Regions from separate parts of the Methylorubrum podarium genome, predicted to be linked through region 2. Evidence: predicted binding sites of a transcription regulator. Region 2 holds the regulator's gene; the other holds the start of a gene.
The links. Region 2 encodes LexA, which represses DNA repair genes until DNA is damaged. Its sites were predicted from a motif close to TGTTCNNNNTGTGTTCNG; they were not measured.

Region 1 (4,779 bases), on a different contig from region 2:
CCCTGCTGCGCGAGACCTGCGGACCGCTCGCCGACGCGGAGGAGGCGAGCCTGGAGGTCGTGACCTTCGACGACCTCGCCGTCTCGGCCGCTCGGCGCTGCGGCGCCAGCCTGTTCATCCGCGGTCTGCGCGACGGCACCGACCTCGACTACGAGATGCAGCTCGCCGGCATGAACGGCGCCATGGCGCCCGAGGTCCAGACCGTGTTCCTGCCCGCCTCCACCGGCGTGCGGCCGATCACCGCGACGCTGGTGCGCCAGATCGCGGCGATGGGCGGCGACGTCTCGCCCTTCGTCCCGTCCGTCGTCGCCCAGCGGCTCGCCGCCCGTTTCGCGAAATCCTGATCCCCACCACGGAGCTTCCGCCCGCATGAATCGCCGCCACGCCCTCCTCGGCCTCGCTCTCTCCGCCGCGCTCTTCGCCGCCCCGGCGCGGGCCGGCGAGAACACCGTCACCCTCGAGACCAAGGACGGGCGCGTCACGATCGAGCTGCGCCCGGAGATCGCGCCGAAGCACGTCAAGCAGCTCAAGACGCTGATCTCCCAAGGATTCTACAACGGCCTGAAGTTCCACCGGGTCATCGACGGCTTCATGGTCCAGACCGGCGACCCCAAGGGCAACGGCACCGGCGGCTCCAGCTTGCCCAACATCCCCGCCGAGTTCTCCTCCGCCCCGTTCAAGCGCGGCACCGTCGGCATGGCCCGCTCGGGCGATCCGAACTCGGCCAACTCTCAGTTCTTCATTTGCATCGGCGACGCCGAGTTCCTGAACAACAACTACACCGTCGTCGGCGTCGTCACCTCCGGAATGGACGTGGTCGACAAGATCAAGAAGGGCTCCAAGGCCGATAACGGCTCGGTGCAGAACCCCGACAAGATCGTGAAGATGACGCTCGGAGGCGGCCAATAGCGGCCGGACGCACCGGGCGTCGCTGGGGCGGCGCTCTCGCCGGCCTCCTCGCGGCCGGGCTCGCCCTGCTCGTGCCGGGCAGGGCGGATGCGTTCGAGGGCATTGAACCCTGGCGCAGCCTGCCCCAGACCTTGCGGGGCACGCAGCGGGTACCGCTGCCCGCCTCGGAGGCGGAACCGGCCCCGGCCGACACTTTGCGGGGGCTCTATCCGGCGCTCGCCGCCTGCTGGCGGGTGCCCGAGGGCTTGAGCCGGTTCGAGCGGGCGGAGATCACGGCGCGCCTCTCCCTGCGCCGGGACGGCTCGGTGATCGGCACGCCGCAGATCACCTTCGCGAAGGCGCCGGGCGACGCGCGGACCCGGGACATCCTGATTCGGGCGACGCTCGACGCGATCGCCCGCTGCACGCCGGTCCGGCTCACCCCGGCCCTCGGCGGAGCCATCGCGGGGCGCCCCCTGGCGCTGCGCTTCATCTACGACGGACCCAAAGGACAGGGAATTTAAGCCATGGCAGAGACGAACGAGACCATCGTCCTGGAGACCACCAAGGGCCGCGTCGTCATCGCGCTGCGCCCCGACCTCGCCCCCAACCACGTCGAGCGGATCAAGACCCTGGCCTCCCAGGGCTTCTACGACGGCGTGCCGTTCCACCGGGTCATCGACGGCTTCATGGCCCAGACCGGCGACCCGACCGGCACCGGCTCCGGCGGCTCTGAGCTGCCCGACCTGAACGCCGAGTTCAACGCCGAGCCGCACGTGCGCGGCACCTGCTCGATGGCGCGCACCAACTTCCCGCACTCGGCCAACTCGCAGTTCTTCATCTGCTTTTCCGACGCCCGCTTCCTCGACCGCCAGTACACGGTGTGGGGCAAGGTGATCGAGGGCATGGAAGTGGTCGACACGATCAAGCGCGGCGAGCCCGTGCGCGATCCCGATCGGATCGTGAAGGCGACCGTCGCGGCGGCGTAACAGGGATTTCCCCTCCCCCTTGCGGGGAGGGGTTCGGGGTGGGGGTCGTTCCGGACGAGGCTCAGCGGTGCCTCCTGCACCACCCCCACCTCCGGCTCCTCCCCGCAAGGGGGAGGAGAGAAGCCCTCACCCCTCCGGCGGCTCCTTGAGCCCCGCGGCCTCTTCCAGCCACGTCAGGATCTCCGGAGCCCGCCAGGGCTTGGGCATGAAGGTCGCGGTGACGCGCAGGTCGCTCGGCTGGTCGCCCGCGTCGCCCGAGGTCAGCAGCATGCGGATGCGCGGCCAGGTCACGCCGATGATGCGCGCCAGCTCGAAACCGCCGATCGTGCCCGGCGTGCGCACGTCGGAGAAGACCACGTCGATCCCGTCGCCGCGCTGGCGCAGGATGTCGAGGGCGCGCTCGGCCGTCTCGGCCTCGATCACCTCGAAGCCTTTCTCCTCCAGCAGCTCGGCCGCGAGGTAGCGCTCGTCGGGCTCGTCCTCGACGACGAGGATGACGGGCCGGCGGCCTGTGGGTCGTGCGTCACTCATGACCGGTCACTCATGACCCTGGCATATCTTGAGAGCTCGCGGGAAAAACGCAGATTGCGCGTCCCACGCGACATCCTCCGGCAAAGTCCCCGGCAGACATTACGATAGAACGGCGGGGCCGAACGTCTGTCGTTCAGCGGCAACAGCAGGCGGTTTTGTTGCATCCGCCAGGGTGACGCATGCAGTTTCGAGGTGGGATAAGCCGTCGCACCCGCACTGCGTGCAGGGCTCTCGGCGCGGAATCATCGCCGACTCGGCGGTCAAGCCGACGCCCGGAATAAAATCCGCATTTTCAACAGGGATGGCAACGATCGGACGGTTGACGGGTTACGGCTCAGGTGCGTTCACTCTTTGTTCTAAGAGACGTCCCGCAAGCCAACCCTCGAACCCGCGCCCATGCCCTCTCCCCGCTCCCCCGACGCGCCGACGCTGGCCGAGCTTCGCCGGCTGACGGATACCGCCGGGCTTGGTGCCGGATCCGGCGCCGGGTCCGAGGCCCAACCCACCCTGCCCTTCGGCGTCGGCGGGCTCGACACGGCCCTGCCCGGCGGCGGGCTGGCGCTGGGCGCGCTCCACCAGATCCACGAGGGGGGCCCGCGCGGGCGCTACGCCGCCACCGCCGTGCTGTTCGCCGGCGGCATCCTGGCCCGGCTCGACGGGCCGGTGCTGTGGTGCCTGCACAGCCGCGACCTGTTCGCCCCGGCCCTGGCCCGGGTCGGGCTCCATCCCGACCGGGTCGTCTATTGCGAGACGTGGCGCGATGCCGAGGTGCTGCCGGCCATGGAAGAGGGCCTGCGCCACCGTGGGCTCGCCGGGGTCGTCGGCGAGCTCACTCGCATGGGGCTCACCCCCTCCCGCCGGCTCCAGCTCGCGGCGGAGGGATCGGGCGTCACCGCGCTCGTCGTGCACCGGCTCTGCGCGGGCGAGGCCGCCGAGCCCGAGCCCAGCGCCGCGCGAACCCGCTGGCGGGTGGCGCCCGCTCCCTCGGACGGACCGAACCGTCGCGTGGACCGTCATCTGGGCCGGCCGCGCTGGCGGCTCGAGTTGCAGCGCAGCCGCGGCGGGGCGCCGGGGGCTTGGATCGTGGAGGCATGCGATGCGCAGGGTCGTCTCGCTGTACCTGCCGGCCTGGCCGACCGACCGGCTGCGCCGGAGCGGGTCCAGCGCCGCGCCGCCGGATGAGCCCCTCGCCACCGTGGCGCAGGATGGCGCCCGGCGCGTGCTCGCCGGCGTGGACGCCGCCGCCCGCCGCCTCGGCCTGCGCCCGGGCATGAGCGCGGCCCACGCCCAGGCGCTGGTGCCGGGCCTGCACCTCGTGCCCGCCGCGCCCGAGGCGGATGCGGCGGCGCTGGAGCGGCTCGGCCTGTGGTGCCAGCGCTACGCGCCGATCGTGGCCCTCGACCCGCCCGACGGGCTCCTGATCGACGTCACCGGCGCCGCGCATCTGTTCGGCGGCGAGGCGCCGCTGCTCGCCGACCTCGCCGCCCGCCTGGAGCGAACGGGCATCGCGGTTCGGCTGGCACTCGCCGACACGCCGGGCGGCGCCTGGGGTCTGGCCCGCTTCGGCGCGGGCGGGATCGTGCCGCCGAGCGGCGCGGCGCAGGCCTTGGCGCCCCTGCCGGTGGCGGCTTTGCGGCTCGGCCCCGAGGCGGTGCGGGCGCTGCAGGATGTCGGCCTGACGCGCGTCGGCGAGCTGACGGACAAGCCGCGCGCCGCCCTGCGGCTGCGCTTCGGTGCCGAACTGCTGTTCCGCCTCGACCGGGCGCTCGGCCGCGAGCCGGAGCCGCTGGCGGCGCTCGCCGTGCCCGAGACGCCCTGCGTGGCCCTGCGCTTCGCCGAGCCGGTCGGCGCCCGCGAGAGCCTGGAGCGGGTCGTGGCCGATCTCTGCACCCGGCTCGTGCCGGAGCTGGAGCGGCGCGGCCTCGGCGCCCGCCGGCTCGACCTCGTCTTCGTCCGGGTCGACCGCCTCGATCAGGCGATCCGGATCGGCACGGCGCGGCCGAGCCGCGACGCCGCCCACCTCGCCCGACTGCTCGCCGAGCGCCTCGCGCTCGTCGATCCCGGCTTCGGCATCGAGGAGGCGTGGCTCGGCGCCTCGCGGGTCGAGCCCCTTGCCGCGCGTCAAGCGAGCCATCTCGCCGCCGGCCCGCAGGCGCCGGACCTCGCCGCCCTGGTCGATACCCTGCTCGTGCGCCTCGGCGCCGCCCGCGTCTACCGGCTGGCGCCGGTGGAGAGCGACCTGCCCGAGCGGGCGGTGCGGCGGGTGCCGGCCTTGGCCGATCCCCTCGGCGCCGTCTGGCCCACCGACCTGCCCCGCCCGGCGCGGCTGCTGGCGCCGCCGGAGCCGGTCACGGCCGTGGCCGAGATCCCC
Region 2 (4,779 bases):
CGCTTTCACGATGCCGCTGATGCCGGTGTAGAAGCTGATGACGATCAGCCCGATCATGATCAGGCCGAAGGAGAGGACCGGGCTGGTGGTGGCGCCGATCGCCGACATCAGCGGCACGATCATCACCATGCCGAGCCCGCTGAACAGCAGCATGCTCGTCTTCCGGCCGATCCGGTCCGAGAGCCAGCCGAAGAAGGGCTGGATCACCATGTAGACGAACAGGGCCGCCGTGGTGATCTGCGAGGCGGACACCTTGTCCATATGCGCGGTGTTGAAGAGGTATTTCGGCATGTAGGTCGTCAGCGTGTAGAACGACAGCGACCCGCCGGCCGTATAGGCGAACACCACGGCGAAGGCGCGCCAGTGCTTGAACAGCCCGGCGAAGGTTCCCGACTCCTTCGAATCCTTGTTCTCCGCGCTCATCGTCTCCGACAGCGAGCGGCGCAGGAACAGGGCGATCACCGCGGCCAGCGCACCGATGACGAAGGGGATGCGCCAGCCCCAGGCGGTGAGCTGCTCGGCCGTGAGCAGGCTTTGCAGCACAACGAGGACCAGCGAGGCGAGGAGCTGGCCGCCGATCAGCGTGACGTACTGGAACGACGCGTAGAAGCCGCGCTGCCCCTTGGCGGCGACCTCGCTCATGTAGGTCGCGCTGGTGCCGTACTCGCCGCCCACCGAGAGGCCCTGCACCATCCGCGCGAGGACGAGCAGCACCGGTGCGAGAGGCCCGACCGTGGCGTAGGTCGGCAGCAGGGCGATGGCGAGGGAGCCGCCGCACATCATCAGCACCGAGATCATCAGCGAGGTCTTGCGCCCGAGCCGGTCGGCGATGCGCCCGAACAGCCAGCCGCCGATCGGCCGCATGAAGAAGCCCACCGCGAAGACGGCCGCCGACTTGAGAAGCTGGCCGGTGCTGTCGCCCTCGGGGAAGAAGACCGGGGCGAAGTAGAGGGCGAAGAAGGCGTAGCAGTAGAAGTCGTACCACTCGACGAGATTGCCCGACGAGGAACCGACGATCGCCATGATGCGGCGGCGCCGGTCGGCCGCGTCGTCCTGCGCTTCCGCCGTCGCGGTGATGTCCGACATGCTGTTCCCCTGCTGATCCGGCCCTCGGGCGGACGTGAGCCAGATAAAGCTAAGCGCCGGGCCGAGACGGACCAGCCGCTGGGACAGCACAGGCGCAGGCGGATGTCAGCGAAGGAGGCGCCCGGCCGTATCGATCGACCCGACGCGAAACGCGCTCGAGATTCGGGTTCCGCAGGCTGCGCCCATCCGCCCGGAGCCATCGACCCGAACGCTTGCGGCCCGGCATCGCCCGGAGAGGGATAGTAAAGCTCGTAAGCTCGCTACGGATTTACAAACACATAGAGCCCGCCCGTCAGCACGTCGGCGGCGATATACGAGCCTCTCCATTTATTGCCAGGCTTGTCCCGAAGAACAAGCGGCAATGCATCTTCGGGGAACGATTTTCGCGCGGTCGCCGTTGCGAGCCGGGTTTCGGCGCCGCGTCGGTCGCCGGCAGCAGACAGGAACGGACCATGACGAAGTTCTTTCGCAGCACGGCAACCGCCGCGATCCTCGTGCTCGGCGCGGCGACCGCCCTCGCTCAGGGCGGCGGGGCCGGCGGTGGTGCCGGCGGTGGCGCGGGCGGAGGCGCCGGGGGCGGCGCCGGCGGCGGTGCCGGGATGGGAGCCGGAGGTGCCGGCGGCGCGGGCGGTGCCGGTGGCGGCGCCGGCGGGAGCATGGGCGGCGCGGGCGGCGGAGCCGGCGGAGCCGCGAGCGGACCCCGCGGCGGAGCCGGCGAGGCGGGTGGTGCCGGCGGCGCCCGCGGCGGCGGCGAGATGGGGGGCGGTGCCCGCGGCGGCGAAGCCGGCGGTGCGGCGGGCGGCGCCGGACGGGGCGGCGCGGCGGGAGAGACCGGCCCCCGCGGCGGTCGGGACGGCGGCCCGGACCGCGCCGGAGAACCGGGTGAGCGCGGCGCCCGCGACGCCGGTCGCGACGGCGCGGGCGAGCGCGACGGCCGGAGCAGCCGTGACGCGGCCGGCGAGCGCGGCGGGCGCGACGGAGCCGGTGAGCGCGGGGGCCGCGACGGGGTCGGTGAGCGGAGCGGTCGCGGGGCGGCGACGGAGGCACGCGGTGCCTCCCGCAGCCTGAGCTCGACGCAGCGCACCGAGTTCCGTCAGTCGATCACCCGCTCCAATGTCCGGGCGGTCACGAACGTGAACTTCGCGGTTCGCGTCGGCACGGCGATCCCGCGCTCGGTTTCGCTGCATCCGCTGCCGCCGGCGATCCTCTCGCTGGTCCCGGCCTATCGCGGCCTGCAGTTCATCCTCGTCGGCGACGACATCGTCATCATCGATCCCGACACCTACGAGATCGTGGACGTCATTCCGGCCTGATCCGGATCCGCGAGGTCGCAACGAAGGGCGGCGGCGCTGCGGCACTGCCGCCCTTCGCATGTCTCGGTTCGTCTTGCGGAACAGGAGAGGAACGTCTAGGCTGTTCGCGCTTTGTTTTCAACGATTCTGCGGCGCCCCCGGCCCGCGGTCGACAGCAGGTGCCGCATGCTGACCCGCAAGCAACTCGAACTGCTCCAGTTCATCCAGCAGAGGATGCAGGAGAGCGGTGTGCCGCCGTCCTTCGACGAGATGAAGGACGCGCTCGATCTCAAATCCAAATCCGGCATCCATCGCCTGATCATGGCGCTGGAGGAGCGCGGCTTCCTGCGCCGCCTGCCGAACCGGGCACGGGCGATCGAGATCCTGCGCATGCCCGACATGCCGGCCGCCAAGCAGGGACCCGCGCCCGAGCCGCGCCGCTTCACCCCGAGCGTGGTCGAGGGCGGCCTCTCGGCCAAGCCGCCCGCGCCGAAGCCGCCGATGCTGCAGGCCCACGACGGCAACGGGCATTCGGTGATGGTTCCGGTGATGGGCCGGATCGCCGCCGGTACGCCGATCTCGGCGATCGAGAGCCAGAGCCACTCGATCTCCATGTCTCCCGACTTCCTGTCGGGCGGCGAGCATTACGCGCTCGAAGTGCGCGGCGATTCGATGATCGAGGCCGGCATCCTCGACGGTGACCTCGTGGTGATCCACAAGCAGGACACCGCCAACAACGGCGACATCATCGTGGCGCTGATCGACGACGAGGAGGCGACCCTCAAGCGCCTGCGCCGTCGCGGCTCCTCGATCGCGCTTGAGGCGGCCAACCCATCCTACGAGACCCGCGTCCTCGGTCCCGATCGGGTGCGCATCCAGGGCAAGCTCGTGAGCCTCGTGCGCCGTTACTGAGGCGTCTCGGGGAGCGGCGGGTCCGTCGGATCGACGTCGCGGGCTGATTCGGGCTCCGACCGGGCTGCCGGCGTCATCACCGCGCCGACGGCCCGGGGCTGCCAGGGCTTCGGTTCACCGGCGCCGCGCGTCGTGACCACCTCCGGCCCCGCCGGGCCGAGCCGGATCGCGGTGGCGCCGTGCACTGCCAGGAAGCTGCGGTCGGCGATCAGCGGCGCGGCACAGCCCGGCGGGGCGCGCAGGCGGCTGATCAGGATGTCGGCCCGGACGCAATCCTCAGGGAAAGCGCGCTTGTCGTTGACGAGGGCGACGGCACGCCCGTCGATGGCGGCCAGGGTGCAGCCGAGGCGGTCGCATCGCGGCCCGGCGGTAGCGGTGATCGCGTCGGGGCGGCGCCCGTCGCCGTCGGCCTTCAGCCATTGCTCCAGCACGAAGCCGGGCGGGCGCCCGAGGACGACGAGGCGCCCGTCCTTGCCGCGGATTGCGGCGCCGGCCCCGTCCCGGTCGATGTAGATGTCGTAGCGCGCCGGGCTCGCGGCCAGCGCGATGCCGAGCCCCGCCGGCAGCAGGGCGAGGAGACGCAGCCGCGACACCGGAAGGGTCGCGAGGAGCAGGGCGGCCGCGAGCAGCACCAGGGCGCCCGTGCCGAAGGCCGGCAGCACCACGTTGGCCTGCCCGAACCCGGCGATCCAGGCCGAGATGTCGAGCATCCCCCGCACCGCGAGCCCCATCAGCCACCAGACCGGACGATCGAGGGCGAAGGGATAGGCCAGCATCCCGAGCACCGCCGCGGGCATCACGGCGAGGGAGACGAGCGGCAGGGTCAGCGCGTTGCCGACGAGGCCGAAGGGCTGCACGGTCTGGAAGTGGTAGGTGGCGAAGGGCGCGGTGGCGACCTGCGCCACCAGCGTCGTGGCCAGCGTGCCGACCACCGCGGTCGCCGTCCACGACGCCGCCCGCGCGATCCGGGACGGGCTCTCGGTCCGGAAGACGCGCCCGTCGATGAGCGGCGCGCAGGCGATCAGCCCGGCCACCGCCCCGAACGACATCTGGAAGCTCGGGCCGAGCAGCGCCTCCGGCTCGCGGGCCAGCGCCAGGATCGCGGCGAGCGCCAGGTTGCGCATGCTGAGCGCCGGGCGATCGACCAGGATCGCGCCGAGCATCACCAGCGTCATGATCAGCGCCCGCTCGGCGGCGACGTCCCAGCCCGAGAAGGCGCAGTAGGCGGTCACCCCCAGCATCGCCGCGCCGGCCGCGATCTTCTTGATCGGCCAAGCCAGCGCCAGCACCGGCACCAGCGCGAGCCCCGCCCGCACCAGCCAGAACACGACGCCCGCCGCGAGCACCATGTGCAGCCCGGAGATCGAGACCACCTAGTTGCGAGTAGGCCGGCTTTCGTTTTACGAACAGGCGTGACGGAAAAGCCTGGGCGGTGAGATGTCGGACAGGGTCGGGAGCGAAGCGGAGCCGGGCCCGGCGACCGCCTATT

Region 1: a site for LexA is predicted at 2,750-2,767, ahead of ABS772_RS09070 (ImuA family protein). Genes of this name have one in related genera too.

Annotation. Positions count from the first base shown of each region.
Region 1 covers NZ_JBELQE010000052.1:39,932-44,710, forward strand. Annotated here, with positions in the region: gene coaD (pantetheine-phosphate adenylyltransferase) at 1-344, shown strand, start outside; gene ABS772_RS09050 (peptidylprolyl isomerase) at 370-909, shown strand; gene ABS772_RS09055 (hypothetical protein) at 981-1,412, shown strand; gene ABS772_RS09060 (peptidylprolyl isomerase) at 1,416-1,877, shown strand; gene ABS772_RS09065 (response regulator) at 2,004-2,408, opposite strand; gene ABS772_RS09070 (ImuA family protein) at 2,805-3,590, shown strand; gene ABS772_RS09075 (DUF6504 family protein) at 3,505-4,779, shown strand, end outside.
Region 2 covers NZ_JBELQE010000085.1:104,576-109,354, forward strand. Annotated here, with positions in the region: gene ABS772_RS16415 (MFS family transporter) at 1-1,086, opposite strand, end outside; gene ABS772_RS16420 (DUF1236 domain-containing protein) at 1,539-2,399, shown strand; gene lexA (transcriptional repressor LexA) at 2,565-3,290, shown strand; partial or broken gene ABS772_RS16430 (ComEC/Rec2 family competence protein) at 3,284-4,663, opposite strand; gene ABS772_RS16435 (recombinase family protein) at 4,728-4,779, shown strand, end outside.